Regions from separate parts of the Ensifer sp. Root31 genome, predicted to be linked through region 2. Evidence: riboswitches for the same ligand, from Rfam matches in the RefSeq annotation. Region 2 holds a riboswitch; each other region holds the start of a gene.
The links. A riboswitch is a leader RNA that binds a small molecule or an ion and turns the genes downstream of it on or off. The one in region 2 is predicted to bind FMN.
Positions count from the first base shown of each region.

Region 1: it holds a riboswitch for FMN, as region 2 does, so the genes downstream of both, ASD00_RS31975 (6,7-dimethyl-8-ribityllumazine synthase) here and ASD00_RS17720 (riboflavin synthase) in region 2, are expected to answer to the same signal.
Region 3: it holds a riboswitch for FMN, as region 2 does, so the genes downstream of both, ASD00_RS34735 (DMT family transporter) here and ASD00_RS17720 (riboflavin synthase) in region 2, are expected to answer to the same signal.

Region 1 covers NZ_LMCO01000056.1:91,077-95,272, forward strand. Annotated here, with positions in the region: gene ASD00_RS31965 (RpiB/LacA/LacB family sugar-phosphate isomerase) at 1-178, shown strand, start outside; gene ASD00_RS31970 (low temperature requirement protein A) at 536-1,813, shown strand; gene ASD00_RS31975 (6,7-dimethyl-8-ribityllumazine synthase) at 2,054-2,527, opposite strand; FMN riboswitch at 2,619-2,768, opposite strand; gene ASD00_RS31980 (TfoX/Sxy family protein) at 2,935-3,288, opposite strand; gene ASD00_RS31985 (ABC transporter ATP-binding protein) at 3,483-4,196, opposite strand, start outside.
Region 2 covers NZ_LMCO01000018.1:635-4,830, reverse strand. Annotated here, with positions in the region: gene ASD00_RS17730 (cupin domain-containing protein) at 1-91, opposite strand, end outside; gene ASD00_RS17725 (MFS transporter) at 610-1,770, shown strand; gene ASD00_RS17720 (riboflavin synthase) at 2,055-2,690, opposite strand; FMN riboswitch at 2,846-2,991, opposite strand; gene ASD00_RS17715 (MFS transporter) at 3,309-4,196, opposite strand, start outside.
Region 3 covers NZ_LMCO01000066.1:91,393-95,588, reverse strand. Annotated here, with positions in the region: gene lon (endopeptidase La) at 1-977, shown strand, start outside; gene hupB (DNA-binding protein HupB) at 1,200-1,475, shown strand; FMN riboswitch at 1,598-1,850, shown strand; gene ASD00_RS34735 (DMT family transporter) at 1,937-2,836, shown strand; gene ASD00_RS34730 (esterase-like activity of phytase family protein) at 2,935-4,196, shown strand, end outside.

The DNA of each region.
Region 1 (4,196 bases), on a different contig from region 2:
TTCCGCTGAGCGGGCGGCAAAGTCGAACAACGCACAGATCATCACCATGGGCGCGCGCGTCATCGGGCCGGAGCTGGCGAAGTCGATCGTTGATACCTGGCTCGCCTCCGAATTCGACGCGAACGGCCCGTCGGCCGGCAATGTCGACGCGATCGATCGTCTCGACGCGGCGAAGTAAGCGAGCCAACTGCTAGAGCGTTTCCGGTTTAAACGGAGCCACAGACCCGCTCTATCTCTTTGTTTTTACGCATTTCCTGGCGGAAAGCCGATTCGCACTTTTCCTGGAAATGCTCTAATACCGCAATGCACGTTGATCCTCCCTCGCGCATCGCGGCGAGACGCCCGGCAGAGATGCCGGGCGTCTTTTCCTGATTTGCCACTGCCTAATTCGTTTCAGCGTCGTTTGCGCGTCATGTTTGAGGCGCGGCGCTGTCGGGTGTTTTGGCAGACCGCCGGGGCACTGCCGGCTTGACGAAGCTTCTGTAAATATTTGAACATGCTTGCATATCGTCACGTCAGCGAGGAATGCCGCCCCATGCCCGACGCCCCAACGACACCGCCGCATGCCGGAAGCCACCGCCTGGCGCGCATGAGCGGCCGCGACACGCACGAACACCACCGCACAGCCACGACGCTCGAGCTTCTGTTCGACCTGACCTTCGTCATCGCCTTCAGCCTTGCGGCATCGCAGCTTGCGCATCTGATGGCCGAAGGACATTTCAAGGCGGGGCTGATCGGCTTCTTCTTCGCCAGCTTCGCCATCTGCTGGGCCTGGATCAATTTCACCTGGTTTGCTTCCGCCTATGACACCGACGACTGGGTGTTCCGGTGCGTGACCATGGTGCAGATGGTCGGCGTGCTGATCCTGGCGATCGGCCTTCCCGCCATGTTCCGCTCGGTCGACGAGGGTGCCCATCTCGACAATGGCGTGATGGTGCTCGGATACGTCGTCATGCGGGTGGCGATGATCTTCCAGTGGCTGCGCGCCGCCGGCCAAGATCCGGCACGACGGCAGGCCTGCATGACCTATGTGGTAGCGATCACGGTTGCGCAACTCGGCTGGGTCGTGCAGATCTTCGTCGACTTCTCGATCGTTGTCACCTTCGCCATGGTCGTGGCGCTCACCGTCATCGAGATGCTCGGGCCCTATATCGCCGAGACGCGGCATGGCGGCACGCCCTGGCATGCCCACCATATTGCGGAACGCTACGGCCTTCTGGCAATCATCGCGCTCGGAGAAGGCGTCGTCGGCACGGTCGCCTCGATCACGGCGGTGGTGGATGGGGAGGGCTGGAACCTCGACGTGGCGCTCGTCTGCCTTGCGGGCACCGGGCTTACCTTCGGCATGTGGTGGATCTATTTCCTGTTGCCGAGTGCCGAGGTCCTGCACGTGCACCGCAGACGCTCCTTCGTCTGGGGCTATGGTCACATGTTCATTTTCGCCGCGATCGTTGCGACCGGTGCGGGCCTGCATGTCGCCGCCTATTACATCGAGCACAAGGCGCATATCGGGTCGCTTGCGACCGTGTTGACGGTGGCGGTCCCGGTCGCGGCCTATATCGCTCTGGTCTACGGCATGTATGCCTATCTGCTGCGGCAGTCGGAACCGCTTCATGCCTGGCTGCTCGCCGGCACGATGCTGCTGCTTGCGGCGTCGATCGCGGCCGCGATGGCGGGCGTCGACATGGCGATCTGCCTGATCATTCTGATGTTTGCGCCGTTCGTGACCGTCGTCGGTTTCGAGGCGGTCGGTCATCGCCACCGGATGGCGGCGCTGGAACGGTGCCTTGATGAGGCAGAGCCGGTGCATTGAACGCCGGGAATTGGCTATTCGAAACAGCGGTTTGCCGGCTGTTGCTGGCGGCTTGATTCAGGTGGTTCAGAGGTTGATTCAAGCAGGCGCCGCGAAGCGGCTCGATGGTTGCGCATCGGAGCGCTGAGCGAGCCTTGCCCCTCACCCTAGCCTTCTCCCCGCAGGCGGGGAGAAGGTGGCCGGCAGGCCGGATGAGGGGTGGCGGCCGGATACGGCGCGGGCTTGCGGCCCGCCAGCAGATCAGGCGTTGAGCAGCGCCAGCTTGGCGCGGGCGTCGAGGATCTGGGCGCAGGCATTGGCGGCTTCTTCGCCCTTGGCGACGAAGTGTTCGCGGAAGAAGGCGATCAGCGGCGCGCTTTCCTGGAAATTGTGCGGCGTCAGCACGGCCGACAGCACCGGCACGTCGGTATCGAGCTGGACGCGCATCATACCGTCGAGCACCGTGCCAGCGACGAAGTCATGGCGGTAGATGCCGCCATCGACGACGAAGGCGGTGCCGAGGATCGCGGCGTAACGGCCGGTCCTGGCAAGCTTCTGCGCGTGCAGCGGGATTTCCAGCGCGCCTGGCACGTCGAAGATCTCGACGTCGGCGGCACTGCCGCCGAACTTCGTCCATTGGGCGACGAAGGCATCGACACAGCGGTCGACGATGTCGGCGTGCCAGCGGGCACGGACAATCGCAATCTTGGCGGTGGGGTGGGAAAGAATAGTCATGGTCTCAAGCCTTCCAGGGTTTGGCGTTTCCAATTTTCCCGTCGGGCGAACATGCACGCGCGCGAAACCCCGGTGTGGGGTCCACGTTCCTGCTTGCTCTCTTCCATCCGGACTGTGACCGTCGGCTCCGGAATCTGACCGGATCTGCTGACCTCCGAAGTAGACCTCCGAAGCGCTCGCGGGCTTCGATCTTTCGATCGCTACCGCCGGTGGGGAGTTTCACCCCGCCCTGAGAACAAGAGCGACTATATAGATCGGCCGTGCCTGGTCAAACGCATGACGCGACGAAAATCCGGGAAATCGCGACAGATTTTTTCCGTGCCGTATCGCTCCCGGACAAATCTGTTCCCGTCGGGAGCCGCCGTAGTCTGACCTCGGCCGCGTGCCGCGTCGCCGCCACGAGACATTTATCTGCGGACGCGACGCGGGGCTTCGTCTTCGGCGGCGATCGCGCGTGCGGACCAATGGAGCAGCGCCTGCCTGTCATCAAGGCAAGTGACCGGTGCTTCGTAGTAGCGGTGCACGACCACCGGTTTGCCGCCCTTGTTGTAGGTGAACGGCTGACATCCTTCGCTGAGAAGCGCATCTCTCAGGGGCTGATCAACCCTGAAATAGAGGCGATCCTTGATGCTGATGGCGAACTGGCGATCAGCGACAAGATAGGCCCAACCGCCGAAGAAGCGGCCTATGTCAACGGGACCGATATCCGCGAGTTCTTCGTGGATATGGGTGACGAACGCACTCGGCTGCGCTTTAGTCATGGCGGCCGCCGGTGCAAAATGCGCTGTTTTTCATTCGACGGTTCAGGCAATCTCTCCACGGCATGTGCAAGGCAGCTACTGCATGTTTCCTTAAATCCTATTCGATTTAGGGATAAAAACATGCAGCACTTCAAAGCGCTACAGCGACCTTTGCGCGTAACAAGACGCACGCGCTGTAGGGGGACGCTGGAGATCTACTCGCGGATGACGAGCAGGTCCTTGGCGGCAAAGCGGAGCGTGACGTTCGAGCCGAAGGCCGGCGGCGTCAGGCCGGGGTCGTTGAACATGTCGAAGGAGATGACGTCGCCGCCGATGCGCAGCTTGGTGCGGATGACCGAGCCGAGGAAGCTGGTCGAAACCACCTCGCCGGTCAGCGCGGTGTCGCCCCTGGCGCTGTCGGCGATCGAGCCTGCCTCCGGGCGCAGCGCCAGCGAAATGTTGTCGCCACCCTTCATGCCGGCGATCGGCTCCTTCAGCGACACCTGCTGGTTGCCGATGGTGACAGCACCGGCGGCCGGGTCGGCGACCTTGGCTTCGATGATGTTGAGCGTGCCGACGAAGGAGGCGACGAATCGGGTCGCAGGGGTGTTGTAGATCTCGAACGGCGTGCCGATCTGGTCGGCTCGCCCGGAATTCATGACGACGATGCGGTCGGAGATCGACAGGGCTTCTTCCTGGTCATGGGTGACGAAGACAGTGGTGATGCCGAGCTGCTGCTGGATCTGGCGGATTTCCTCGCGCAGCGACACGCGGATCTTGGCGTCGAGCGCCGACAGCGGCTCGTCGAGCAGCAGCACCTGCGGCTTGACGGCGAGGGCGCGCGCGAGCGCCACGCGCTGCTGCTGGCCGCCGGAAAGCTGGTAGGGGAAGCGGTCGGCCAGGTGCTCGAGCTTGATCAGGCTCAGCAT
Region 2 (4,196 bases):
TGGCAAGAACGCGGTAGATGTTGCCAGCCGAGGCGAGGCGCTTGCCTTCGTTATCGGTCCGGACGGTGACTGGGAGGCTCAAATTACTCACGGCTGTATTCCTTAGTTTTTGTTTGGGCGCATCCCTCTGATTGTTAGAAGTATGCTTCATACAGATGGCGGCGATAGCTCAATAAATCAATCCAATTATCAATTGAATGATTGCTATCGTGCGAATTGAGCCACCCTCGTGGGAACCGTTGGGCGCTCAGCCTGCTTCTCGAGGCCCGAAAATCGCGCCCGATCATCCGATGAACCGCATTACTGCGCCGCAAAGAACATCGCATAGGTCAGGCGCGAAATCGTCGCTCTAATCGGGATATTTACGCGTAGCGGAAACACATTGAGATTGTTGTGTTTCCCTGCTATTGAACAGTTGGGCTTGCATAGCCCCAGCGAGTGCAGACGCAAACTCGCACCGCAGTGCCCCAGTCATAAAGCCGGCACTGCTCTCACGTCCCTAAAAGACGTTCATAAATCTCCCAAATCAATTCGCTCCGGCGTTGCGAATGCCCTCGTGGGTATCGTGCGCCGGCTTTCTTCCAGCTCTATTATTTAAGGAGGACAATCGTGCCTTCACGATTCCTTTTGCCTGCCCTTGCTCTTGCGGTCTTCTTTGTGGGAGCGACCGAATTCATGCTTTCGACAATGCTCTCGCCTTTGGCGACCGCCTTCGACACCACGCCGGCACACGCCTCTTGGCTCGTGTCCAGCTACGCCCTCTCCTATGCCGTGGCAGCACCAATCTTCGGCCTTCTGTCTGATCGCATCGACCGCCGTCGCCTCTTACTAGTCTCGCTTGCATTGTTCGCGATCGATGGATTTGCATTGACTGTAGCTCCCAGCTTCGGCGTTGCCATTGTTCTTCGGATATTTGGCGGCTTGGCATCGGCGGCGCTTGTTCCAACGGCATTCGCGTTGGTGGCCGACATCATCCCCACGCATCGGCAATCCGCTGCCATGGGCACTGTCATGGTGGGGATGACGTTCGGAATTGTCGCTGGTCCTGTAATCGCCGGCATCCTGACAGAAACGTTCGATTGGCGCGCGCCCTTCCTTACGACTGCAGGGGGCTGCCTGTTGACGCTCAGTGTTGCCCATCGCCTTCTCCCGAAGCGCGCAGCTGGCCATTCCGAAACAAAGATGCGGTGCTTCGGCTGGATCACCAAAGGAAGCATTACACGCCCGTTGGTCGCAAAAGGTCTCTGGAACGGAACGGCCGTCGCTGGCTTCCTGCTTGCCGGCGAGGTTCTACGACAACGCCATGACCTCAGCGTCGGGATCGTCGGCGTCTCGGTCTCCGCATTCGGCCTCGGACTTCTGCTCGGAAATCTCGGGGTTGGGCGAGTTGTCCACCTCTTTCGAGGAGACGAACGGACGCTCATGGCTGCGTTGCTGCTCCTGAGCGTAGCGGTTAGCATATTTATGATCGCACCATTGCCGCTAGGGGGAGGACTGGCTTTCCTGACCATTTGGGGCTTTGCGCTTGGACTAGCCGCACCGACCAGTACTTCAATGCTCGCCACTCGAAGCGAGGACGACAAGGGTCAGGTGCTGTCGGTTTCAGAAAGCCTCAATAATTTGACGGTTCTCGCCGTTCTACCCCTGGCAGCAATGGAGTTTGAAATCGCAGGATCGGCCAGAACTATGCTGGTGTTCGGCATCACCTTAGCACTTGCGGCCATACTGACTATCGCAGACAGACGCATTATGGATCCGCAAAAATCCTAAGTTTTGCGACTGAAAAGGCGCTCTGAATCACAAAGGGAAAACCGGTCGCAAAAGTCTGTCGCAAAAGCCGGAGATTCGCGACCGACTTTTGCGACAGCTCAGGCGATCATAGGAACCTCAACGGCACCCGGCGCACGGTGGATGTTCTTTTTACCTACTTCAATTGACTGCGAAGCCCGGTAGTCGAGCGCCCATTCGAGCAGACTCAGGTGACTTCGTCATTGAACTGGCCTACGACGACCGCGAAATTGGACGAAGGTGTGGTGTACACTACCGCTCCTCCACTATACCAAGGCGGCTGCACTTATGCGAGAAAGGCTTCCCGCTATAGTCCTCTCAACCACATCGAAAAGCACCACGGTCTGGTGATCAACCTCAATGTTGAGGAGGTCGCCGGGCTGGTAACTGGCGAATGTCGTTTGCCGAAGCGTTTCCGGAATGAGGTTGATGGTAACAACATTGTCCTCAACTTCGGCCACTGTCAGACTACAGCCGTTCACGCCCAGGAACCCGCGGGGGAAGATATATTTCGCCCACTTCGCGGGTACGTGGAACCGGATGAAGGCCCCTTCCTCGCGAACGGAAAGTTCCACTACCTCGGCCGTTGTGGCGACATGGCCCGCCATCAGATGCCCGCCTACTTCCTCGTTCATTCTCGCGGATCGCTCGATGTTCACGACGTCACCCGACTTGAAGCGGCGAAGGTTTGTGCGGTTGAGTGTTGCCGACATCGCCTCGAAGGTCACGCGAGGGCCTGCAAGCCCGGCTACCGTCATGCAGGTACCCTCGACGCTGACGCTTGCGCCAATCTTCAAGTCAGCCAGCAGCTCGTCGGTGAAGTCGATCGCGAATTGGGTATGACCCGCATAGGGCGTTACACCGGTAAGGGGGCGAACGGCCTTGACGATACCTGTATACATTAGCGCGGCCCTCCGCATGATCCATGCAGGCGTAGGGCTGGCGACGATAAGGAAAAATTGTGTTTGTTCATGTGAACGCATCCTTTGTTAGACAAATGCGTCCTCTGGGCATCAATGGAACGTATGGGCGCGTTTGCAAGAACACACCTTCGGCCCATTATCTTCTTTCATCCGGACTGTGACCGTCGGCTCAGGCATCTAACCTGATCTGCTGGACCCTTCCTTACGGAAGGCGCTCGCGGGCTCCGGAATTGCTTCCAATACCGCCGGTGGGGAGTTTCACCCCGCCCTGAAGACCGGCGGAAGCTAGCTTAGCGTTGACTTTATAGCAAGCGGGACGCGCCGTGACTGCCGGATAAGTCCGCGTTTGGGCCGAAAGGCGAAGCATGGGTCGAAAGGAGAGCGTAAGATTTCACTGTTCGCTTCGCAGACATGGATCGTCGTCCGCAATCGGCACGAAGCGGACGTCAGACGCGTCGCAAAACTCGGTCGCGAAAGCTCGACTTTTGCAAAAGTTTTGCGACACAAATTCCTCTTATTTTTCCAGCGCCGAGCAATCTGTCGCTGAATTTAGGGTTTCCGCGACGACCGGCCGTTAAACCTGCCCTTAAAGGTAGCTTATGCAATGACAGTCTCCGGTTCATCCGGCAGGGCACGCAATCCCAACACTGGCGAAAGGAGGATAATGAGAAACTGGATCAAGAATCCCCCCGTTGCCACGAATAAACATGTCGCAACGCCGAAGTAGCCAGCGACTAGAGCGCCGATCGCAGCCCCGAGCGGCCTTGAACCATAGGTGGCGGTCATTATCAGCGCAGAGACCCGACCAAGCATGACGTTAGGCGTGACTGCTTGGCGCAGTGTCATCGTCGTGATGGTCCAAAGGATTGGCCCGACTCCAAACATGAAGAAACTGGCACATACCAGCCAGAATGACGGAAACCACAACGTCAGCAACATTAGGCAAGCTCCACAAAATCCTCCAAGCGGCCCCAGAACGATCATGGTTCCAATCGAGAAGCGCCGCCCGAGGATTGGCACGATCATGGCTCCTATAATCATACCGACCCCATCAACTCCCAACGCAATGCCGACCTGAGTGGCACTCATGCTGAGGTTCTGAACGGCATAGGCAACATACACGGCCATCAGGACCACCCACGCGGTATTGAAGAAAATTGCGGTAAACAGGATCGGAAGCAAGAATTGATGCTGCGCAACGAATGTCGCTCCTTCCTTCAGGTCTTGTAGGGGATTGCTCAGAGGGCGCGACGTCACATTGTCTTTCGGAATGCTAACCAGATATAGCGCGGCCAGAATGGAAAGTACGGTTGCAAGCACATAGGCCGTAGCAGCGCCGGCCCAACCCACCAACGCACCGCCGAGAGCGGGGCCTGCGGCGAACGCGGCGCTACGCACCAACTCAAGCCAGCGGTTCGCCTCGCCGAGTCGTGCACGGGGTATAATTGAAGGGATGAGCGCGGGAGCGGCCACGCTATAACAAAC
Region 3 (4,196 bases), on a different contig from region 2:
CGCCGCTGATGGACCGCATGGAAGTGATCCGTATTGCCGGCTACACCGAAGAGGAAAAGCTGGAAATCGCCAAGCGGCACCTGCTGCCGAAGGCGATCCGCGATCACGCGCTGCAGCCGAAAGAGTTTTCGGTCACCGACGGTGCGCTGATGGCGATCATCCAGACCTACACACGCGAAGCCGGCGTTCGTAACTTCGAGCGCGAACTGATGAAGCTCGCCCGCAAGGCGGTAACCGAGATCATCAAGGGCAAGGCCAAGGCAGTGGCAGTCACTGCCGGCAACATCCAGGACTACCTTGGCGTACCGCGTTATCGTCACGGCGAAGCCGAACGCGACGATCAGGTCGGTGTGGTCACAGGTCTTGCCTGGACCGAGGTCGGCGGCGAACTGCTGACGATCGAAGGCGTCATGATGCCCGGCAAGGGCCGCATGACCGTCACCGGCAACCTGCGCGACGTGATGAAGGAATCGATTTCGGCGGCGGCATCCTATGTCCGCTCGCGGGCGATCGACTTCGGCATTGAGCCGCCGCTGTTCGACAAGCGCGACATCCACGTGCACTTGCCGGAAGGCGCGACGCCCAAGGATGGCCCGTCGGCCGGTGTTGCCATGGCAACAGCGATCGTCTCTGTCATGACCGGTATTCCGATCTCCAAGGACGTGGCGATGACGGGTGAGATCACCCTTCGCGGCCGCGTGCTGCCGATCGGAGGACTGAAGGAAAAACTGCTGGCGGCCGTTCGCGGCGGCATCAAGAAGGTGCTGATCCCCGAGGAAAACGCCAAGGATCTCGCCGAGATCCCGGACAACGTGAAGAACGTGCTGGAGATCATCCCCGTTTCGCGGATGGGTGAAGTGCTCGAGCACGCTCTGGTCCGCGTCCCGGAGCCGATCGAATGGGACCCGGCAAATGAGCCGGCAACCGTCGCCGCGGTTGATTCGCAGGACGAAGCGGGCGCTTCCATCGCCCACTGATTGACAGGACCGGGCGGGTGCAATTGTGTTCCCGTCAGGCCCATTTGGCAGAAAAACAAGGAAGACCGGCCTCTGGCCGGTCTTTTTTGTTGTAAAAGCATGCTGCAAGCCTTGCATTCCAAGGGATTAGGCGCAATTGGGAATGGCAAGACGCGGGCGATGCGCAAGCCGCCGCGGCTTAAAAACACAGTCGTTTCGAACCATTTTGAAAGGGGTGGAAACATGAACAAAAATGAGCTCGTGTCTGCCGTTGCTGAGAAGGCCGGACTTTCCAAGACCGACGCATCTTCCGCAGTTGATGCAGTTTTCGAGACCATCCAGGCTGAACTTAAGGACGGTGGCGACATTCGCCTCGTCGGTTTCGGCAACTTCTCCGTTTCGCGTCGCGAAGCCTCCAAGGGCCGCAACCCGTCCACGGGCGCTGAAGTTGACATCCCGGCACGCAACGTTCCGAAGTTCACGGCCGGCAAGGGCCTGAAGGATGCCGTTAACGGCTGATAGGTTTGCTTGACGGCCGGATACGAGGCCGGCCGTCCAAGTCTTGAAGGGTTCGGTTCACGCCGGACCCTTTTGCGTTTCGGCTGCCCTTGCAGCAGCGCGGTCTTTGGTCTACGGCTCAGCCCTGTTCTCAGGGCGGGGTGAAACTCCCCACCGGCGGTAAGGGCTCAGCGCCGCGCGTCAAATATGACGCGCAACGGACGCTGTGACACTTGAAAGCTGCTGCATAATTTTCTCCTTAAATCGGATTGGATTTAAGGAATTATGCAGCAGGCCCAAGCCCGCGAGCACTTCAGGCGCTGTCGTGTCGGAAGGTTAGCAGATCCGGTGCGATTCCGGAGCCGACGGTCACAGTCCGGATGAAAGAGAATGATCGTGGGTGCGACGGGCGGGCGGTCCGTCGTCGCATCCTGCGCTCATGTGTCCTGATTTGTGTAGGTCCCTGTTTGCGGATGAAGGACATGAGCGAGACGACCCAAGCACTTTTCACCTCCCGTGCCATGGCCGGTGCGGCCTGGATGATACTGGCCGGCGTCGCCTTTGCTCTCCTGAATGTCGTCACGCAATGGATGACGATGCAACTCGGCTTTTCCGCCACCTCGACTGCCTTCTGGCAATATGCATTTGCACTCGTCTTCTCCCTGCCGTTCCTGTTTCGCGCCGGCCTGTCGGCCATGCGCACCGATTACCCCTGGCGTCACGTCATTCGCGTTGCCTTTGCGGCGCTCGGCGTAGGGGCCTGGGTTTCGGGCCTGGCTTCTGTTCCGATCTGGCAGGCGATCGCGCTGGTGATGACATCGCCATTTTTCATCATTCTTGGTGCGCGGCTCTTCCTGGGCGAACGCGTTGGTCCGGCACGCTGGGCAGCGGCGGCAGTCGGCTTTGCCGGCGCCACGATCATCCTGCAGCCCTGGTCGGAAAGCTTCACCCGGGCAGCGCTGCTGCCGGTTTTCTCGGCGCTGCTCTGGGGGGCGGCGTCGCTGATCACCAAGAGCCTGACAGGCATCGAGCGCCCTGAGACGATAACGGTCTGGTTGCTCGTGCTTCTGACGCCGATCAATGGTGTGCTGGCGCTGTCGGCAGGGTTTGTCGTGCCGAGTGGAACTATCCTTGCGCTATTGGTGCTGGCGGGGCTTTTGACCGTGGTGGCACAGTATCTGTTGACGCTTGCCTATACCGTCGCAGACGCAGCGTATGTGCAGCCTTTCGACGATCTCAAGCTACCGCTCAACGTTCTCGCCGGCTGGCTCGTCTTCGGTTATGCGCCGAGCGGCTATCTGTGGCTGGGGGCGGTCCTGATCCTCGGCGCCTCGCTTTTCATCATGCGCAACGAGATGAAACGCGAGCGCGCGACCGCGTAAGACAACGCTGCACAACAAAGGCGCGGGACTGTCATGCGCCTGTCATCGCCATCCCGCAGAACCCCCTTGTTTTGAATATTCGACATGGGGGATTTTTCATGACCATTTCATCATGCAGAACGGCACTTGCCGCCATACTTCTTGCGTCCGTTGCCTTTCCGGCTGCCGCCGAACCGGTGTTCAATCGTATTGCGTCCTTCGCCGTTGCCGACAATCTGCCGGAGGGCGATGCCCGCAAGGACGCGACATCCGCGGAAATCATTACCGCCACCGAAGACGGCAATACGCTGATCTATTCCGATAGCCCGGGCAAGCGCATCGGCCTTATCGATATCACCGACGCCAAGGCGCCGAAGGCGGCCGGTATCGTGTCGTTCGATGGCGAGCCGACCTCGGTAACCGTCGCCGGTACCAAGGCCCTGATCGCGGTCAACACACGCGAAAGCTTCACCAAGCCTTCCGGCTTTCTCGCTACCGTCGACGTTGCCTCGAAGAAGGTCGAGTCGACCTGCGATCTCGGCGGCCAGCCGGACTCCGTCGCGGTCAACAAGGACCGGACCATTGCTGCGATCGCGATCGAGAATGAGCGCGATGAAGAGGTCAACGACGGCAAGATCCCGCAGATGCCTGCCGGCGACCTGGTGATCCTGTCTCTGAAGGATGGTGGTGCCGATTGCGCGACGATCAAGCACGTGACCCTCACCGGTCTTGCCGAGGTTGCAGGCGACGACCCGGAGCCGGAATTCGTGTCCTTCAACGGCAAGGACGAGATTGCGCTGACGCTGCAGGAGAACAACCACATCGTCATCATCGACGGCAAGTCGGCGACGGTAAAGACGCATTTCTCCGCTGGCGCGGTCGACCTTAGGGACATCGACGCCAAGCGTGACGGCGCTATCGCCTTCATGGACGAGCAACCGGGCCGCAAGCGCGAGCCTGACGCCGTCAAGTGGCTCGACGACAATCGCATCGTCGTCGCCAACGAAGGTGACTATGAGGGCGGTTCGCGCGGCTTCACCATCTTCGATACGGCCGGTAAGGTCCTGTTCGAATCGGGTGCGAGTTTCGAACACGAGATCGCTTCGATCGGCCACTATCCCGAGAAGCGCTCGTCGGCCAAGGGCGTCGAGCCGGAAGGCCTCGAGGCTGCCAAGTTCGGCGAAGACAATCTGTTCTTCGTGCTTGCCGAACGTGCATCCGTCGTCGGCGTTTACAAGGACACCGGCGCCGAGCCGGAACTGCTGCAATTGCTGCCGTCGGGCATCTCGCCGGAGGGTGCCGTCGCGATCCCGTCGCGCAATCTGCTTGCGACCACCAACGAGGTCGATCTCGGCGAAGACGGCGGCGCTCGCTCGCATGT